DNA from 4 places in the Filimonas lacunae genome. Region 4 is predicted to be linked to each of the others. Evidence: riboswitches for the same ligand, from Rfam matches in the RefSeq annotation. Region 4 holds a riboswitch; each other region holds the start of a gene.
The links. A riboswitch is a leader RNA that binds a small molecule or an ion and turns the genes downstream of it on or off. The one in region 4 is predicted to bind cobalamin.

Region 1 (5,249 bases), 3.3 Mb from region 4:
CTCCTATGCCAACTGCCTCTACTTCACAAATACTGGGCAATAACGAATGCTTTGAGCCATACACATCCAACATCTATGTAAGACGTGTATTAAGTGGCGAATTTGTTATTGTAAACAAGTTCCTGTTAAAAGACCTGGTAGCACTGGGATTATGGAATGACGAAATGAAGAACAGGATTATTTCTGCCAACGGTTCTATTCAGGCTATTGAAGAGATTCCGCAGGAGATCAAGGAAATTTATAAAACTGTTTGGGAGATCAAGCAACGTACACTGATTGATATGGCAGCCGACCGTGGTGCCTATATCTGTCAATCTCAATCATTAAACCTGTTTGTTCAGCAACCGAACAAGGCTAAATTAACCAGCATGCACTTCTATGCCTGGAAAAAAGGCCTGAAAACCGGTATGTACTACTTACGTACCCAGGCAGCTGCACAAGCAGTTCAGTTTACTGTAGAAAAACAAGGCAGTGTGCAAATGCAGCCTTTAAACAACAGAAACCAGGCTGCAACACCAGCTTCTGATGAAGAGATTACCGGTGCGGCTTGCCCCATAGATGGCAGCTGTGAAGCTTGTAGCTCATAAGCTTACTACTCCTACTAAATATCAAAGGCCCATATCTATCGATATGGGCCTTTTTGGGGGCTGATCCCAAAGGCTAAGCTTTAGAAAAAGAAGCTGTCGGCCCTAAAAAGGTCGGCCCCAACTTTTTTAAGCTGAACCTTTTTAGTCAGCCTAATAGCAGAAAAAACAAAGCGCAACAGCAGCAAGTGTCCTCAATAACTGTTAAAACAGAGTTGCACTTTCCGCCCTCCTATTCTAACAAACGGGCGCTTCGCTTGCACTTACGAGTTGCTCGTCCTATAGGACGAGGTATGGGAAAGCACTTCCAGACACCCGGAGCATGCTTTTTTTATGCTCATTCCATCTGCCAGGCCACCGATTCCTTCAATCCCAACGCGTATTCTAACGTACAGGCAACTGATCTGTTGTGCTGAGCTGCTCGTTCTATAGCGCAAGCAGCTCAGCACAACAGACGAGCAGCTCATCCTATAGAGCAAGCAGCTCAGCACAACAGACGAGCAGCTCATCCTATAGAGCGAGCAGCTCAGCACAACAGACGAGCAGCTCATCCTATAGAGCAAGCAGCTCAGCACAACAGACGAGCAGCTCATCCTATAGAGCAAGCAGCTCAGCACAACAGACGAGCAGCTCATCCTATAGAGCGAGCAACTCGCTCTATAGGATGAGGCTTCGGAAAGCTCCCTTTTTAAAGCAACCAGGCACACCTAACAGCTGTTTTTGAAACAGAGATCCTTGCTTCTACTGCATTTACGGGGTATTCGTTCCTGATCAAATACGTATGATTTTCGTGTATCGGTAAGCATACGCCCCAATACTCTGCCGCCTGCATGTCTTTGGCCCAATGATCTTTTTCCATTAATTGCCTGCCAGTCCCTACCTTTGCCCTGTGTTCTTTGTTATAAGGTCAATTCAGTAAAAGGTTTCCGCCAAAAGCGGGATTAATAAGGAACCGTGTGTAAATCACGGGCAGACGTGCTACTGTAAGTTTATTCCGATGATGGGGTTACACTCTGTCAACGGCTGTACAGCAATCACGCCACTACAGTGCGCAATGGCGCAGTGGGAAGGCGCTCTACAGAAAACAAGCCAGGATACTTGCCTTTTTTATTGTAAATGATGAATGCTTTCACGATATAAAGCGTAGTCAGTAATTGATAAGTGCATAATCAGCCCCTTTATATGGCAGGGCTGTGCTTTGTCTTGTCCTTACTCCTACTCCTCTTTTATCCTGTAAACATTTGCTGGCAAAGAGCATGTTTGAATTGTTTCACGTTAAAACAAACAACATGTTCACTAACATTTTGGGCTACCCACGTATTGGTGGCCACCGCGAACTCAAAAAGGCTTGTGAAAGCTATTGGGCTGGTGAGAGTACACTTCGCGACCTTCAGTTAACTGCAAAAGAGATACGCAGGCATAACTGGCTATTACAGCAACAGGCAGGTATTGACCTGATTCCCTGTAACGATTTTTCGTTTTATGACCAGGTACTGGACATGTGTTTAACAGTAAGCGCCATTCCTGAGCGTTTTCACCCCCTGGTAGAGCAACAGCAGTTTCCGGAAACAGATCTTCTTTTTGCCATGGCCCGTGGCTATCAAAAAGATGGTTATGACATTACTGCCATGGAAATGACCAAGTGGTTTGATACCAACTACCACTACATTGTACCTGAGTTTTATGCCAACCAGCAGTTTAACCTGCTTTCGGACAAAATTGTAAATGAGTGCCGCGAAGCTATCCAGGCAGGGATACAACCTAAACCTGTGATATTAGGACCTGTGTCATTTTTATTATGTGGCAAGGAAAAAGAAGAAGGGTTTCACCGTATTGACCTGCTGAAAAATCTGTTACCTGTTTATAAAAAACTGATGCAGCAGCTGGATGAATTAAACATTCGTACCATACAGTTTGATGAGCCTTACCTGAGCTTAAATCTTACTGACGCGGAACGTAAGGGCGTTGTCTATACCTATAATGAACTATCTAAAGTAACACCACGAATTTCTATTTTATTAGCCAGCTACTTTGAATGTTACGGCGAAAACCTGACCACTGTGTTGGGTTTACCGGTACAAACCATTCACCTGGACCTGGTAAGATGCTCTTCTCAATTAGATGATATTCTGGCAACTGACTTTGCGAAAAGCGACAAAAAGTTATCGCTGGGCGTAATTGATGGCCGGAATATCTGGAAGAACGATTTTGAAAACTCATTGAAGCTGATTCAGAAAGCAGTAGCAGCGATTGGCACCGATCGTATTATGATTGCGCCATCCTGCTCTTTATTGCATGTACCATGCGATCTTTCTTTTGAAACAGCGTTACCCGCCGAAATTAAAAACTGGTTGTCTTTTGCTAAGCAAAAGGTAGAGGAAGTGGTTGCCCTGAAACAACTGGCAACCAACGCTGCAGGTGCCGCCGCCTTGCTGGACGAGAACAAGCAAGCCATTGCCAGCCGCCGCACTTCTCCTTTGATTCACAAAACGCATGTAAAAGAAAGAGTAGCTGCTATTACAGATGCAGATGCCCATCGTAACTCGGTTTTTGCAAGCCGCAGGCAACAACAACAGGCACTGCTAAAGCTGCCTTTGTTTCCTACCACTACCATCGGTTCTTTCCCTCAAACAGCCGATATACGTCAGTTACGTGCACAATTGAAAAAAGGCAGTATTACACTGGAAGCTTATAACACTGCCATTAAAGCTTCGACCGAAACCTGTGTAAGAATGCAGGAAGAGTTGAACATTGATGTGTTAGTGCATGGAGAGTTTGAGCGTAACGACATGGTGGAATACTTTGGCGAACAACTGGAAGGTTATGTATTCACTAAAAACGGATGGGTACAGAGTTATGGCTCCCGTTGTGTAAAGCCTCCGGTTATTTTTGGAGACGTAGAGCGTAAAGCGCCTATGACTGTAGAATGGACCAGCTATGCACAATCGTTGACCAACAGACCCATGAAGGGTATGTTAACAGGCCCTGTTACCATATTGCAATGGAGCTTTGTCCGTGACGATCAGCCACGGGAAACCACTACCATGCAAATTGCACTGGCTATCCGGGATGAAGTAAGCGACCTGGAAAAAGCGGGTATTAAAGTGATACAGATAGATGAACCTGCCATCAGAGAAGGTTTACCATTACGCAAAGAAAACTGGGCCGCTTATCTGCAATGGGCAGTGAAGGCGTTTAAAGTTTCGTCGTGCAGTGTAGAGGACAGCACCCAGATACATACGCATATGTGCTATAGCGAGTTCAATGATATTATCGACAGCATTGCCGCAATGGATGCAGATGTCATTACCATTGAAACTTCCCGCTCACAAATGGAGCTGCTGGACGCCTTTGCAGATTTCAAATATCCGAATGAAATTGGCCCCGGCGTTTACGATATACACTCCCCCCGTGTACCTACCGTACAGGAAATGGAGCAACTGCTGCAAAAAGCGGCGGATGTAATTCCTGTAGAACATTTATGGGTGAACCCCGATTGTGGATTAAAAACCCGCAAATGGCCTGAAACCAAACAAGCATTACAAAACATGGTGGAAGCTGCTGCAAAAGCAAGAGCTAAAGCCGGTGTGGTAGTTGCTTAAGAGGACGTTTTTTTACGGCGGTATTACAGTAGTACTGTAATACCGCTTTTTTATGGGTTATTAATACCAAACCTTATGCTGCAGTTATGAAGTAGTGCATAATGGCATACGGCTGTTAATGCTGCCGCCTCCTGCTTCATAATCGCCAATGTGGCAACATCTACACTCCATAACCTCAGCTCTTGTAACAGGGCTTCTTCTTTACCGGATTTGCATTCCTGCTCCAGGTAAATAATCAGCCTGTTGTAGTATTCCAGGTCTTCCAGCATTTTAGCAGGAGATAAAAATTCTTTATTCATGGGTGTAAGCCCTATCACTTCCAGCATATTTTCATCGCCCGCAAAATCGTACACTGTATAATGGTACTGATCCTGTATAAGATCGTGAAACAGATCTCCCATAGATAGTATATACAGTTTGTAAATATCAGCGCTTTGGTTGGGCTCAAACTCTTTAAATCCCGATGCTGCCGGGATATATAACACCTGGAAATAGCTAACTGCCATAAAAATATTACTCCCTATTGAGTGATTTAAGATATCCAGATATCAGCAATAGCCGCCCCCCTTACCTAAGGGTAGTTGCAAAATGGCATAGTTTTTTTCTCCATTGGCTAAAAGCCCTATGCAATTCAACATCGACAAATTCTATGATAAAGCTTATGACTGGCTTATCACTTTTGGCCCGAGGATTCTTATAGCTATCCTCGTTTTTCTTGTGGGCCAATGGCTTATACGCATTCTGAAAAAGAGAACTGCCAGCACTATGCACAATAAGGATGTAAACCCTTCTTTACGGCCTTTTATGCGCAGTATGATTACGGCCGCCTTACAAATAGTGCTGATATTGCTTGTGATGCAGATTCTGGGAATTCAGCTAACCATTTTTGCAGCATTGGTGGGCGCTTTAGGCGTAGCTGCTGGCTTAGCACTAAGTGGTACCCTGCAAAACTTTACCAGTGGCATTCTTATACTGATTATGAAACCCTTTACAGTAGGCGATAACATTATTGCACAAGGCCAGGAAGGTACTGTAACAGATATCAGGATCTTTTATACCGTGT
Region 2 (5,249 bases), 3.3 Mb from region 4:
TTTTACTCATATACAAAAACAGTTTCTAGGATCATTGAATTATAATTTAAGCCCCTGCCCTTTGTAAAACTCCAGCAATTTCATGCGAAATACATATTCATACTGGTTGCTTAACTGTTGCAGTTTGGCTTTAAGTAAGTTGTTCTGGTTAGTAAGTAAATCTATTGAACTCAATAGCCCTACTTCATATCGTTTAGTGGCAAAGTCATATGCTTTTTGTGCAGAAGCTACGCTTCTATCACCTGCATAAAATTTTTGCATTGCCGATGTTGCATTCACGTAAGCTTTATAAATATTCTGTTGCAAATCCTGATTTGCCTGTGCTTTTTGCAGTTGCAATGTTTTCAAATCCAGTTGCGAACGCTGATAATTGACTTTATAAGTGTTGCCTGAATTAAAGATGGGCACACTTAGCGTGAATCCTATGGACTGGTTAAAATTCTGATCCAGCTGAGAACCATATCCATCCCACCATTTGCCAAATGATTTACGGGAATAAGAACTGGAATAAACCGGTGTTTGCACAGGATATATCTGGCCATTTATATCCGTAAAATAAGGCAAATAATCATAACCGGCTATCGTATTAGTAGCAGACTTCAATGAACTGGAAAAGCGGGACGTAAGGCTATAACCCAGCGATAAAGAAGGATACAATTGCGATTTATACGCTGCAATTGTTTTTTCAGCTCCTTTTATTTTAAGTTCATTTACTTTTTGCAGCGGCTGATTGTTTAAAGCCAGTTGATATACAATATCAGGCTGCATATCTGCAATATTTTCCAAAGGAATTTGTTCCATAGGAGGCGTATCTACCTCAAAGGCATCTCCTGCTTCTATGTTAAGAAGTGCCTTCAAAGAAAGCACGTTTTGCTCAAAAGTAGCTCTGGACGTAATCAGCGCAATACTATCTGTTGCCAGCTGCGATTCAATTTCTGCAAGGTTGAGTTCAGGTAACGCACCTGCATCTACACGGCTTTTGGTATCCTTATATTGTGCCAGATCCTGCTTTATCTGAACTTCTGAAATATTGATCTGCTCTTTAGAAGCTACTACCTGCAAATAATAAGTGGCAACATTCATAGATACATCATTAGCGGCCCGTTCTATATCCTTTAAAGCAGCTTCTGCATTAAATCTGGCGGCCTGAATGCTGTTTTTGAGCTGTCCAAATCCAAATACCTGTACACTCCCCTGCAATCCATAATTCTGATACAATAATTGTGTGGTAGTAAATTGGTTGGTAGTAGGATCAATAGAACGCCCAAACTGTGTCCCCAATCCTGTAGAAAACCCAAGACTGGGAAACCGGTTCATTCTGGCCTGCTTTAGTTGCAGTTCACTAATGCGGGCCTGTACATCGGCCTGCTTAACAGAAATATTATTTTTTACCGCGTATTCCACGCAACGGCGAAGGTCCCATTTTTCCTGTGCAAACAACGCAAAGGGCATTGCAGCAGCCAATAGAATCAGTAAGCGCTTTCCCATGTAACAAAAATAACCGAATAGCCGGCATGTTTCTTAAAACTTGATGAGCGGAAGTTGAACGGGTTTTGCGGATGAATATGATCAGTTTTGTACTTCGCTTTTCAGAATATTCAGCTTAATAGCAATATGAACGATCAGGGTAGCTGCACAACACGCTCCAAAAAGTGCCGCAATCAGAATGGTATAATATTGAATGGTCCACTCCAATGTATTTTTAGTTTGCGTAAAAAAGCTGGCCTTTTTTCCTGCCGAACCTTCAAACAAAGACACCCTCACAGTGCAATACTCATTTTCAGAATTGAAATTCCCCAACTCTACACCTAACTCCTGCAATTCCTTTTCTATCTCCAGAATTTTATCATGTAGGGTAACAAAGTCGGAGATTACGCCGCTTTCCGATTTCAGTTCCTGTAAAGAGGCCAGTGTTTTTTCCAGTGACTCCCTTTTTGCGTTCAGCTGGCGGTACTCATTGGTTTTATCCACTTTTACCACTTCCCGCTCTTTTACGGTGCCTATTTTTTGAATAGCCGTATAAAAACTATCAAAGGCAGATGGTACTACACCAATAGATAAATGTAACTGTCGGCTACCTTTATTTCCCACACTTTGCTCGTATTGTATTACGGCACTAAATTGTTTGGTTGCACTATCCACCGCAGCAGCATCTGCATCAAATTTGGTAGTACGGGTTTGTACCGTAGCTGTTTTTTCATATTTCTGGTTATCGGCCCAATCAGGCGCACTTACCCGTTTCCCACCCTTTTCCGATGCATAGTTTTTTCTTAACTCCCCTATACTGCTAAAGAAATCAGAATCGGCCACCCAATTGTTTCTCTCTACGGAGGAAACCAGGTAGCCATATGACAGCCTGAAAACAAATAATACCAGGAAAGGAATGGTGAGATATATGATTACTTTTTTAGTTCTGCGCTTGAATGTTACATTCATTGGTTAAGATTTTAAGGTTGAAAGCTGAAAGTAACGGAATTTGTTTGTTCTTAATAACACAGGTAAACCCTTTTTATACAGGTGGCATCCCGGAAGCAGAAGTGTATATTTGCTATAGCAGTTAACCTGGTTTAAAGTACAATACGAATGCCTATACATGAAAACAAAATATGTCCCCGCTGCCAGCAGCCCTTTGAATGTAAAGTAGGCGATGTAAGCAACTGTCAGTGTAACGGATTACACCTTACCCAAGCCGAACGCGATCATATTGCACTGAAATACAATGATTGCCTTTGTATCGGTTGTATGCGGGAACTCAAAAACAAATACACCTTATTCAAAGAAAAATTCTTCCCCGATTTTCAGTAATGCCCCTTCTATGTTTCACCCTTGAATAGGGGAATTTTTACCAAATGCCTATGCAGTGAGGGTTCTGTTTATTGTGTAAAAAGTATGCACACCCTGTTTATAAGTTTCTTTCCCATTACCTGTTTTCTGCCCGAGATTGCAGGAACATTAAGGCACTATGCTATCCGTCTTTAAAGAGGAACCGGGTGAGATTCCCGGGCTGTGGCGCAACTGTGTTTTCCGTTTTGCATGGAATTAGTCAGATACTCGGCCTTAATGATATTACTGACAACCCTTACGCTCATAAGCTTGTCGGAGTTTAGACACCATAACATTGTACAATTCCCCCCGTACAGTCATAGGATCTTACACTCTGCCCGGTTAAGAAATATATTGATACTCATTTGATTATATTATAAATGGCCCGGTTTATGGAAACAGAATTATTACTACAGGAGAACAAGGAACGGTTTGTTTTATTACCCATCAAGTACCCTGCTATATGGGAAATGTATAAGCAGCATGAAGCCAGCTTTTGGACCGCAGAAGAAATTGATTTGTCGCAGGACTTAAAAGACTGGGCTGGAATGAATGAAGGGGAACAGCACTTTATTAAACATGTATTGGCATTTTTTGCAGCCAGTGACGGTATCGTAAACGAAAACCTGGCGGTGAACTTTATGAGCGAGGTGCAGCTGCCCGAAGCACGTTGTTTTTATGGTTTCCAGATTATGATGGAAAACATACACTCAGAAACCTACGCCTTATTAATTGACACTTATATTAAAGACCCGGCCGAAAAAAATAAGCTGTTCAACGCTATTGAAACTGTACCTGCGGTTACTAAAAAAGCACAATGGGCACTGCGCTGGATTGAACAGGGCTCTTTTGCCGAACGCCTGGTAGCTTTTGCAGCGGTGGAAGGCATCTTTTTCAGCGGCAGCTTCTGCTCTATTTTCTGGTTAAAGAAAAGAGGATTAATGCCCGGCCTTAGCTTTAGCAATGAATTGATTTCGAGAGATGAGGGCCTGCATTGCGAATTTGCCTGTTTACTATATAGCATGCTTAGCAATAAGTTATCACAGGAAAGGGTTACGGAGATAATTACAGATGCCGTGCGTATTGAAAAAGAATTTATCTCAGAATCATTACCTGTAAGACTGATTGGCATGAACGCCGATTTGATGAAACAATATATTGAGTTTGTGGCCGACCGGTGGATTACTGCACTGGGCTACCCTAAAATATTCAACGCCACCAATCCCTTCGACTTTATGGAAATGATCTCTTTACAGGGAAAAACCAACTTTTTTGAGAAAAGAGTGGGTGATTACCAGAAAGCGGGTGTGAATAGTTCGAAGGAGCAAGAGATCTTTTCAACAGATGAGGATTTCTAATATACATGGAACAATAATTGAGCGCTGAGAACAACGAATAACAAACCAATAACTCTAACACAAAATTCTGTAACCTATGTTCGTTATAAAAAGAGACGGCAGAAAAGAATCAGTAAAATTTGACAAGATTACAGCTCGTATTGAGAAACTGTGTTACAGTCTCAACAGCAAATTCATAGACCCCACTAAAGTGGCTATGAAGGTAATTGAGGGACTTTATGACGGTGTTACCACCACAGAGTTAGATAACCTGGCTGCAGAAACGGCAGCTTCGATGAGTACCATTCACCCGGATTACAGTTTGCTGGCATCCCGCATAGCCGTAAGCAACCTCCATAAGAATACCACAAAGTCGTTCTCCATCACTATGGGGGAGCTATATAATTATGTAGAACCTAAAACCGGGCTAAAAGCATCCTTACTGGAAGATGAAGTATACGCCGTAATCAGCAAGCATTCGGCATTGCTGGACAGCACTATTATATACGACAGGGATTTTGCCTTTGACTACTTTGGCTTTAAAACCCTGGAACGCAGCTACCTGCTGAAACTGAACGGTAAAGTGGTAGAGCGCCCGCAACATATGTACATGCGCGTGGCAGTAGGTATACACCTGGACAATATAGAAGAGGTGATTAAAACCTATAATCTGATGTCGGAAAGATGGTTTACCCATGCTACCCCTACCTTATTTAATGCTGGTACGCCTAAAGCCCAGATGTCGTCTTGCTTTTTATTAACCATGAAAGATGACAGCATTGAAGGCATTTACGATACTTTAAAACAAACCGCCCGTATTTCGCAAAGCGCAGGTGGTATTGGTTTAAGCATTCACAATATCCGTGCTACCGGTTCGTATATCAGCGGCACCAACGGCACCAGCAATGGTATTATTCCTATGCTGCGTGTGTTTAACGATACCGCCCGTTATGTAGACCAGGGTGGTGGTAAACGTAAAGGTGCGTTTGCTATTTACCTGGAACCATGGCATGCAGATATTTTTGACTTCCTGGACCTGCGTAAAAACCACGGTAAAGAAGAATTGCGTGCGAGGGATTTATTCTATGC
Region 3 (5,249 bases), 240 kb from region 4:
ATTCTTCTGTAAAATCTGCCAATGCACCCCACTGATAAACGCCCGCATTGTTCACCAGTATATCAACGGCGCCATATTGCCCTAAGGCTTCTGCAAAAAGATGATCTACGTCAGCAGCCTTTGATACATCTCCCTTCACGGCTATTGCTTTGCCGCCGTTAGATATAATTTTAGCTACTACCTTTTCTGCATCTTCCTTGGAAGAAGCATAGTTTACTACTACTGCCGCGCCTTCTGCAGCCAGCTTTTCCGCAATGCCGGCTCCAATTCCTTTCGATGCGCCCGTTACTACGGCCACTTTGTTTTCCAGTCTTTTCATATTGTATTGTACCATTTGGTACACAAAGATAAATAGTATTGTACCAAATGGTCTAATTTATTTTTTGTCCTGTCTGATCTGTGGTGTGTCGGGGGGAAAATGTGTTCTTGAGGTGACGGGTCTTTTTGCCACAGGCTTCACTGCAAATGATAAAAAACAGTATTATATTATCGGGTGGCAGAGCGCAGAAAGGGCGGGCGGGTTAACCACAGCTCTTTACAATACAGGAAGGTAAGCAAAGGAATGGTAAGCACATTTAAACGGTTGAGCTGATAAGCGGCCGGGAAATTGAGATGCAGGCAGGCGCTTATACCTCTGAGAACACCACAGCCATAGCAATCTTTTCCGGTAATATTTTTAAACAGGCACACAGTAAAGTGCCCGTTCCCGCTGTGATAATTGATTTGAAAAATCAACAGGGGAACGAGCAACCATACGGTAAACAATAATTTATTTCCTAACGAGGAATCTGCCTTCGCCATCTTTAAAGGTTCCTACTACAATCAAAATCAGATCAATTAAAGCCCAGATACCGCAGCCACCCAGGGTTAATAACTGGATAATGCCAATAGTGGTCTTTTTGGTGTAGAAGCTATGAACTCCAAATGCGCCTACGAAAAAGCAAAGTAATAAAGTAGTTAACCAATCATACCCTTCCGCATTAGCAGCCGGGCTGGCCGGGTTGGCATGTGCTGCGAATTGGTTGGTTGGTACGCCGCATTTAACGCATACAACGGCTTTGTCGTCAATTTGAGCTCCACAGTTTGTACAAAACATAATGATTCAGGATTTTAAATTTTGCGCATGATAAGGATAAATTATTATATAGTAAAAAGGAAAACCTTATAAATCAAGCTGTTTTAAAAATGAAACGTTAGTGCATTAATATAAAATAAGTTATTTTTTACTTCGTGAGGGATTAATGTATTTACATCGTTTATGATATATGCTTTTATATTTATTAATAACAGTTTAGTAATTATAGTAAATTGACGCCGTGAAACAGAACCTTATTCCCTTATTATTTCTTTTGCTGCCGGTGCTAACGGCATGCAATAATTCTACTGAAACTACTATGCAAAAAAACGGTGAGCTGGCCGGCGTTCATCCCGTGAAGCTGGTAAAAGACGACCTGTTCAACCGGTATGTTGCAGTGTATGACAAATGGACACACCTGCTTGAAAAAAAGCAGCAGGTGGTGAAGTGGATGTACGCAAAAGAAGATCGCTTTGATGTGGAGAAGTATGCGAATGGTGTTTTGCCGGCTGGGGGGCCTTTGCTGGATAAATGGGAGCCGGATGCGAATTATAAGTATGGTTTGGATTCCGGTGGCAGGCCTTGCTACATGCAATATGAAGCCAATGGCGGAGAAATAGTGTATGCAGGCATTTTTAAGTGCAGCAATTCCTGTGTAGAATATGTTGAATACAATATGAGAGACCGGAAACCGGTAGTGATAGTACGATTGCTACAGGAAAATGGCAGGAAAACCGCCTACCAGGCGCTGCATATCAATGGCAAAAAATTGGGCAGGGACTATGAAAATCTTACAGGGCGCGAGGTGGCTGATAAGTTACAGCAAATGGAACATGATATCTTTTGTATGGTAAAGCATTTTCAATACGGCCACGACCGGATAGAAAAGGCTGATTGCTGGGAGTCGCTTGCGGGCGTTAAAGCCACATATTATGAAGAAAGATATCAATATACGGGCACAGGAGCGTTGGATGAAATAAAAAGTGTTTACCCGGATGGTACCAGCCAGTTGCTGTATGTGAAAATGCCGGATAACACCACGATAGAACAACTGTCTGATCAACTGGCGTTACAAATTGCACAGTCGGTAACGGAGAGGCTGGTGAGAAAAAAATGGAATGCGCCTTTGTCTATTTTGCAGTTAGGCATTCACGAGGTGGATGATTATCATCCCCATTTAAGTATGCTTACGGTGAAGGAAAAGGTGGATATATTGAATACTTATGACGAATTGCGTTTTGAAAAACTTTTTATACTGGTGAGTGATGATAAGCATTTTCGGGCCGACACCAGTTATGAGCGGTTATATACTGCTTTTATGGGCAAGGTGCAGGAGGGGGATGAATGGTGGTTGCCGGCTAATGAAATGATATATAAAGCAGCCAGGTTGCTTACGGTGAACAAGCTTTGGAATAAGGTGCCTGTAGATAAAGATTTTGTTGCCTATGCGGTGGATTGGAGCATGGGGCCGAATGAGGAAGGGGAGATGGGTAAATTGCTGCTTACCTGTGGTTTGCCGGCAGAAACTTTGCGTAAGTGGGAGCGGGAAGGATATTTCAAATAATTGACACAAAAGCATAGTTTTGGCGGCGTAATACAATCAATTCTCAACAACAGACGAATGAAAAGTAAAAGACAATTGGTACTCATGACCGTAGCAGCTGCCGGCATGTGGGTAATGACATCTTGCAAAACAAATGATTACAAAGAGTTTCCGAAAGAAGAAGAAACGGAAGCGCACGGACATGATCATTCCGAAGCGAAACACGAGCATCAGGAAGAAGCTGCTGCACAGGATACTACTAAAAAGGCTGCTTTTACCGTGGCAGGTGTAGTGGGTGATGTGGCTAATGGCAAAGATGGCTTTATGGCTACTATCACTAATGATAAAGGTGTGGTGTATTCCAGCGTATTCAGCATCAGAAACCTGGAAAAAAGCTACAAGCAGCTGAAAGCAGGTGATCATGTAGAGGTAACCGGCGATACTATGCAACTGGGCGACAAAACCCATATCGTAGTAAAGCAATTTACACAGCAATAAGTGGTTGTTGAAAACATTTTATAAGGTACAGTTCCGGCCCTGTGAAGTTTAGCCTGCTGTACCTTTTTTATTCCCTGTTGTTAACAATTGTTAGTTAAGTGGGGCGGATACATTATATTCGTTGAACGTTCTTTAGAAATATACATTTAGCCGGAACTGGTTTTACACAGCCGTAAAGTAAGAGGGGAATCGTGTGTCAATCACGAACTGTCGCGCAACTGTAAGTAACCACTAAGGCTCTTTCAATACATTCACTGTATGCGGTGCGTATGGGAAGGAGGAAGAGCTGTTACAAGTCAGGAAACCTGCCACTCCGGGTAGACAATGCTTTCGCGATTTGAAGTATATGTCGGATAGACGATGGAAGTGCCAGCCGTATTATTCTGTTCAATTAACGTTGAGGAATAGTTTCATGCCTTTATTCCTTTTATCCTGCCTGCCTTATCGCAAAGCTTACGAAGCGCTTGTAAGACATAGTTGTAATAACACCGTTTTCAATTGTTAACAGCCATATGAGTATGAATCCAGTATTACCATCTCCGGGGCTTGCCTTCCGGGATGCATTAAAAAAAGAGTTTCCGCTTCAGATTGTGGGGGCCATCAATGCCAACCATGCGTTGCTGGCCCAGCAGGCAGGTTTTCAGGCTATTTATCTTTCAGGAGGCGGGGTGGCTGCCGGATCGCTGGGCATTCCTGACCTGGGCATTACCCAGCTGGAAGATGTGCTTATCGATATCCGCAGAATCACAGATGTGTGTTCCCTTCCCTTATTGGTAGATGTTGATACGGGCTTTGGTCCTTCAGCCTTTAATGTAGCGCGCACGGTAAAGTCTTTGATACGGGCAGGGGCAGCGGCATTACATATAGAAGACCAGGTGGGGGCCAAGCGTTGCGGTCATCGTCCCGGTAAAGAAGTGGTAAGTAAGGAAGAAATGGTGGATCGCCTGAAAGCTGCCGTAGATGCCAGAACAGATGCGCAGTTTGTGATCGGTGCCCGTACAGATGCTTTTGCAGCCGAAGGGCTGGAAAAAACACTGGAACGGGCGGTGGCGTATAAAGAGGCGGGTGCAGATTTCATTTTTGCCGAAGCGGTGCCGGAACTCGCGCTCTACCGGCAGTTTGCAGATGCTACAGGCCTGCCGGTGTTGGCTAACATCACTGAGTTTGGAATGATTCCGATGTACACAACAGAGCAACTGCACGATGCCGGGGTGGCGATGGCGCTTTACCCGCTTTCAGCGTTCCGGGCAGCGAATAAAGCGGCAGAGAACGTTTACCAGCACATACGGAAAGATGGCACACAGCAGCAGGTGTTAAACACCATGCAAACCAGAGAAGAGCTGTACCGCTCTATCGGATACTACAGCTACGAACAAAAATTGGATGAACTTTTTAAAAAGAACAAAAATGTCTAACGATACCGCTTCCGAATCTTTTAAGCCCAAAAAAAGCGTGATGCTTTCCGGGGTGGCCGCAGGCAATACTGCACTTTGCAGTGTAGGTAAAAGCGGCAACGACCTGCACTACCGTGGATACAATATTCTTGACCTGGCCGGCAAAGCCCAGTTTGAAGAAGTCGCGTATTTGCTTATCTATGGCACTTTGCCCAACAAGGCACAGCTGGCTACTTATAAAGCCAAGCTGAAATCACTGCGAGGGCTGCCGCATTCTGTAAAGAATATCCTGCAGCAAATTCCCACATCCGCCCATCCGATGGATGTGATGCGTTCTACTGTATCTGCCTTTGGAAGTATACAGCCCGAAAAAGATGATCATAACCTGGCGGGCGCCCGGGATATTGCAGATAAACTACTAGCCTGTTTCAGTTCTGCTTTACTGTACTGGTATCACTACTCTCATAATGGAAAGGAGATACAGGTAGAAACAGATGACGATTCTATCGGTGGTCATTTTCTTACGTTACTGCACGGGAGAAAGACGCCTGCTTCGTGGGAAAAAGCGATGCAGATTTCATTGAATTTATATGCAGAGCATGAGTTCAATGCTTCTACTTTTACCAGTCGCGTTATTGCCGGTACGGGGTCTGATTTTTACTCCGCCATTACCGGCGCTATTGGTGCGCTGAGGGGGCCCAAACATGGTGGCGCCAATGAAGTGGCTTATGATATACAA
Region 4 (5,249 bases):
ATAAGAAGTAATATATGCAAAGCCTTTATCAAATTTTATATAGCGGCAGTTAGGAATTTCAATCTGCCCTATCCGTTTCGCCGTTTTTGCATCCATCACTTCCACTTTATTGGAAGCATTGATAACCGCATACAACTTGCTGCCATAGATAGCTAAATCATTACCCACATCTCCCAGCTCTTTAGGAACCGTAGGGTTAATGCCTGCATAAATATTCCTTTGATAAATACCGGTAGTAAAATCAAAATAATCCAACGTGCTTTTATTACTACCCATATTACCCTCATTCAGCAGGTAAAAGCCCAGGTAACCGTTTTGTGCAGGAGCTGCCAGGGAATCCAGTTCGGCCTGGAACACCTCTGCATCTTTTCGGCACGATGGTGTTGCAAAAACCAGCAGCAACACCAGGAAGTATAATACATAGGTTCTCATAGTTCAACAGATAAAATGAGTTTATAATTTCTTAGCGGCATCGGGTAGTTATCTACCACATCAAAATTCTGGTTGAAAATATTATTCATCTCCCCGGCCACCTTCAAGCGGTTTTTCTTCCATTTAAATTCTTTCGATACACTCAAATCATGTGTGTACCAGGGTTGTACATAATTAAAAGGGATATTGGTTCCGGTATAACGGGCGCCTATATAAATAAAACTATAGTTCAGGCGCCAGAACCGGTACTGTATACTTGATATTGCTGAACCACTATGCCAGGGTATATAAGGAAGCTGGTTGCCATAGGTAATGCTTTGCAATTGTCCACTTTTACGCTCCGTAAAATCCTGCGCTTTCTGGTAAGTATAACTGGCCCTCAGGTTGAATAAAATACCATCCGGCAAAGTGAATACCTGGTCGGATACGATATCTATTCCCCTAATCTCTGCATAGCCCACATTTATCATCGTCCAGCGATACTGGCTCCCCCCCTTGGGTACAGCTATTATTTTATTGGTAACCTGGTTAAAGTAACAATCCGCCTGTATTTGCCAGTCGCTTAATGCCGAACCCGGCAGGCTTTTATGATATACAAAGCCCAGGTTATACTGGTGCGTGTATTCCGGTTTCAAACTGCTATTACCAATATCTGTATAATACAGATCGTTGAAAGTGGGCATCCTGAAAATATGCTTATAAAAGGCCCTGATGTTGAAGTCTGTTTTAGGAAAGAGTTTATACGATACAAACAAAGCAGGCGACAATTCTTTTTTAGCAGGCGCCGCGGCAGCAGAATCACCTACAGAAGTACCACTTACAGTGGTGCTTTCATTTACAAACGTGCCCAGCACACTCCCCTGCATTTTAAACCTGCCCAGGTCTGCAGCACCGGCTAATGCTACCAGGGAAGTCCATCTTTTGGGAAACACAAAACCTTCCATACTTGACCAGAGTGTATTATACTGGAAGTCGGTAGCCAGGTTCATATCTACCTTTTTCGACACGCTGTATTTATGGGCCATAGAAGCATACCACTCCTGCTGCTTAAACCTGTTATCAATCAGCAACAGCGTGGTATCAGGATTCAGGTAACGCATATAATCATTGGCATACTTGGCGTTCACCTGTACATCATATCCCTTGCTAATGTTCTTTTGAAAAGAGCCCTGTACAAAAAAGTTTCGGTCCCATTGCCTTTGCGAGCGCTTCCAGATATTATTTACAATAGCGCCGGGTATACCCTTTTCCGAATTATAAAAGTAGGCTTTGGCATTCCAATAGCCGCGGTTCATCGTTCCATACAATCCACTCTCCAGCCGCTGCGCATGAATATCTCCGTTTTGCCGTATAGCTGTGGTATCCCAGGCCACCTGGCGGGTTTCATGTATCACCTTTTTGTAGCGGTATGGATAACGGCCCGAAGAATAGATAGATTCACCACTAAACGAAAGGTTTATTTTTTGGGTGAGCTTTTGCTCGAATAAAATGGAGGGATTGATGAGATCGAAGGAGCCGGTTTTAAATACCCCTTTCACATGCGTTTTCCGCAAGGAATCAAAAACGGGTTTGCGGCTGCGCAGATAGATAGAGCCGGACGAACCATAATCTTTGGCGGGTTGAAAAATTTCGCTTTTCTGACCATTATACAAGGAAATGGATTCGATGTTATCCATGGAAAACTTGCCCAGATCAATTTGTCCGTTCTGTGCGTTGCCCAGCTGAATACCATCGTAAAACACGCCCATATGGTTGGTACCCATGCTGCGCATATCCACGGTTTTTAACCCGCCAATACCGCCATAATCCTTCACCTGCACACCGGCAAAATACCGTATGGCATCTGCTACGGAAAAACTGTTTAAGCTTTCTAAATTTTTGCCTGCTAGCTTTTGTGAAGGAATCACTTCTTTATACCCGGTGGTAGCAATGGTAACATGCGGCAGGTTTTTAGCAACGCCTGTATCGGCACGCGTTGTATCACGATAGGTTTGTTGCCCATACAAACCGGTGCTTATACATGCCAGAAAGGTGATCAGTAAAGTATTAGAAGCGCTTACACTACACATCCATCAATTGATTTCTCGTATAGCTTACGCAGAATGGTGCACGACAACAAGCAAAAAGCCTGAAATAGTTCGGTTTAAGTAGTAATCAAAGCCCCAATCCACGAAAGCTTAAAAATTTATACGCAGTGGCAGGTCTCCTGGCTTGTTCTCACTTGACGCGGCCTTCCCGTTTTATTCACTAAAAACAGTGGCAAAAGATGGTTCAAGTGTTTGGTATAGAACTTACAGTAGCGGGACTGCTCAGGATTTTCACCTAATTCCCTATTAATCCTAACATATGTGAAATCTATGTTAAGAACCAATGCGGCACGAAAGTAATGGAAAATATCGACAAGTATTCAATAGCAATTTTTTTTACAGATATTCCTGTATATCAGTATAAACGCCCGCTCTGTTATTCACTGTACTCTTTTTTAATACCCAGCTTTATCATCTTGGATCGTAATGTAGATGGGTTCAGGTTTAATATTTCTGCGGCACCGGCAGGTCCCCAAATTTTACCATTGCATTTTTTTAGTACTGCCAGTATGTGATCTCTTTCATTTTCATCGCTTGTTTTCATTCTGCCTGCCGTTGCAGTGCCTGGCTGCTCCTGGGATAACAGCTTTGAAAAGCTGACATCTTCTATGATACCGGTTTTAGCCAGCAGAATGTGCCGCTCAATAAAATGCTCTAATTCACGTATGTTACCCGGCCATTCATAGGCCATCATTTTTTTGAATGCTTTATCTGCCATCCCGGTTATTTTCTTTCCGGCCTTCCTGTTATAATAATGAATAAAATGTTCTATTAATGCAGGCAGGTCTTCCCGGCGCTCCCGCAACGGAGGTAGCAGAATGGGAAACACATTCAGGCGGTAATACAAATCCAGGCGAAACCTGCCCTCCGCAACTTCTCTTTCCAGGTTACGGTTAGTGGCTGCTATAATACGTACGTTTATCTTAATGGGTGCCCGTGATCCTAAACGTTCCACCTCTTGCTCCTGCAATACACGCAACAGCTTTACCTGCAGTTCAATGGGTAATTCACCTATCTCATCCAGGAAAATGGTTCCTTTATCAGCGCGCTCAAACTTGCCAATCCTTTTATCAATGGCTCCTGTAAAAGCGCCTTTTTCGTGGCCGAACAATTCAGATTCTATTAAAGTAGCCGGCAGTGCACCACAATTCACTTTTACAAACGGCTGCCCTTTCCTCCGGGAGAGATGATGTATGCTATCTGCTATTTTCTCTTTCCCTGTTCCACTTTCGCCCAGTATTAAAACAGAAGTGTCTACAGGCGCCACCTGGTTTATCATATCCATTACATTCAGCAATGCAGGGCTGCTACCAATAATACCATTAAAATGGCCTTCGCTGCTGTTCACTACTTCCCTGGCAGCACCAGCCGGTTTATCATCCATCAGTAACGCCTGTTTCTTTTCTTCTGCGGCAATACTGTTCATAACTGCTGCCAAAGGTTGTTGCAGGCGAAACATCCCTTCCATTTTATCTGTACTATATCCATCAGTAATACGCCGGAAAAAGCTTAAAGAAAAAACATAATTATCGGAAGATAAAAATGGGAGTACCAGGTTAGACCCTAAATCAAAAGTATCGGCAAACAAGGCTTTCATCGGGTGTGTGGCAAACAGGCTTTTAAAATCCTCCCCGTTATACCATCCGGCAGCGTTGTCATTAGGCGTGTGCACTAATGCCTGCCGTATTATTTCAGGGTCTTTTCCCGAAATGGTGCACAATTCTTTAAACCCTATCACCTGGTATTCATCGAACCCGATACGTAATAAAGCAAAACCGGAAAAATGCGCCCCCTCCAACGCCTTAAACTTTACAGCCAGACAATCGAAAGAAAGATAGGGCTGCAAGGCACGGGCAGTATGCAGTAATTTTTTAGTCCAGCCATCTTTTGTTTGTTCAATCTGTAATAACTCTTTCTTTACCTGTGCTTCCATCTGCCACTTTGCACTCATGCTTTGCTCATACAGGTAAAAAGCAATTTCCAATGAAATCAACAGATCTTTTTCTCTAAACGGTTTTACCAGAAAGCCATAAGGTTCTGTAGCCTTGGCCGCAGTTAAAATATCTTCATTGGAGTTGGCAGAAAGATAAATAAAAGCAACACGATCTTCTTTCAACTGTTTTGCCAGGTCAATGCCCGTAAACTTTCCTTTTAAAAAAATATCCAGTAACACCAGCTGTGGGTTTTCGCGTTTTATAATATCCTGCGCCTCCGCCACTGAGCGGGCAATGCCACACACCGGGTAGCCCGCCTTGGTAAGCATCATTCGTAAATAATCTGCTTCTATATACTGGTCTTCTACAATGAGTATTTTAGGTTTCATACAGTAAAATTTTGGCTGGCATCAGATGGTAAAAAGTCTTCCGGTTGATTGGGATTATATATAAAACTAACCGTAACAATGGTTCCATTATTACTTTGCATGGTAAAGCTACCGTCAATGTCTCCGCTTAATCCTTTCATCAGGTTCAGGCCCATGGAGGATTGTACATTACTATTAAATTCAGCAGGCAATCCTGTTCCGTCGTCCCTTACCGTAAGCACCACCTGATCATTTTCGCTGTTATGCGTAAACGATATATATATATTCCCTTCTTTTTTTCCAGGAAAAGCATATTTAAAAACATTAGTAATGGCCTCATTTAAAATAAGCCCTATAGGTATCACATGCGAAAGCGCTATGTTTATGCGATCTACCTGTAAATGAAACCGTATAGCCATGCTATTATC

Region 1: another riboswitch for cobalamin. It lies ahead of metE (5-methyltetrahydropteroyltriglutamate--homocysteine S-methyltransferase); the one in region 4 lies ahead of FLA_RS17385 (TonB-dependent receptor).
Region 2: another riboswitch for cobalamin. It lies ahead of FLA_RS30405 (ribonucleoside-diphosphate reductase small subunit); the one in region 4 lies ahead of FLA_RS17385 (TonB-dependent receptor).
Region 3: another riboswitch for cobalamin. It lies ahead of prpB (methylisocitrate lyase); the one in region 4 lies ahead of FLA_RS17385 (TonB-dependent receptor).

What each region holds. Positions count from the first base shown of each region.
Region 1 is NZ_AP017422.1:7,651,846-7,657,094, reverse strand. It holds gene FLA_RS30400 (ribonucleoside-diphosphate reductase subunit alpha) at 1-587, shown strand, start outside; cobalamin riboswitch at 1,488-1,704, shown strand; gene metE (5-methyltetrahydropteroyltriglutamate--homocysteine S-methyltransferase) at 1,874-4,186, shown strand; gene FLA_RS30390 (hypothetical protein) at 4,237-4,692, opposite strand; gene FLA_RS30385 (mechanosensitive ion channel family protein) at 4,811-5,249, shown strand, end outside.
Region 2 is NZ_AP017422.1:7,657,898-7,663,146, reverse strand. It holds gene FLA_RS30425 (efflux RND transporter periplasmic adaptor subunit) at 1-10, opposite strand, end outside; gene FLA_RS30420 (TolC family protein) at 40-1,488, opposite strand; gene FLA_RS30415 (DUF4349 domain-containing protein) at 1,570-2,436, opposite strand; gene FLA_RS30410 (cysteine-rich CWC family protein) at 2,584-2,805, shown strand; cobalamin riboswitch at 2,939-3,074, shown strand; gene FLA_RS30405 (ribonucleoside-diphosphate reductase small subunit) at 3,216-4,181, shown strand; gene FLA_RS30400 (ribonucleoside-diphosphate reductase subunit alpha) at 4,258-5,249, shown strand, end outside.
Region 3 is NZ_AP017422.1:4,132,035-4,137,283, reverse strand. It holds gene FLA_RS16380 (SDR family NAD(P)-dependent oxidoreductase) at 1-319, opposite strand, end outside; gene FLA_RS16375 (DUF2752 domain-containing protein) at 487-801, opposite strand; gene FLA_RS16370 (TM2 domain-containing protein) at 770-1,096, opposite strand; gene FLA_RS16365 (hypothetical protein) at 1,395-2,639, shown strand; gene FLA_RS16360 (hypothetical protein) at 2,697-3,116, shown strand; cobalamin riboswitch at 3,257-3,443, shown strand; gene prpB (methylisocitrate lyase) at 3,635-4,531, shown strand; gene prpC (bifunctional 2-methylcitrate synthase/citrate synthase) at 4,524-5,249, shown strand, end outside.
Region 4 is NZ_AP017422.1:4,373,226-4,378,474, forward strand. It holds gene FLA_RS17380 (YncE family protein) at 1-432, opposite strand, end outside; gene FLA_RS17385 (TonB-dependent receptor) at 429-2,501, opposite strand; cobalamin riboswitch at 2,612-2,819, opposite strand; gene FLA_RS17390 (sigma 54-interacting transcriptional regulator) at 2,896-4,842, opposite strand; gene FLA_RS17395 (tetratricopeptide repeat-containing sensor histidine kinase) at 4,839-5,249, opposite strand, start outside.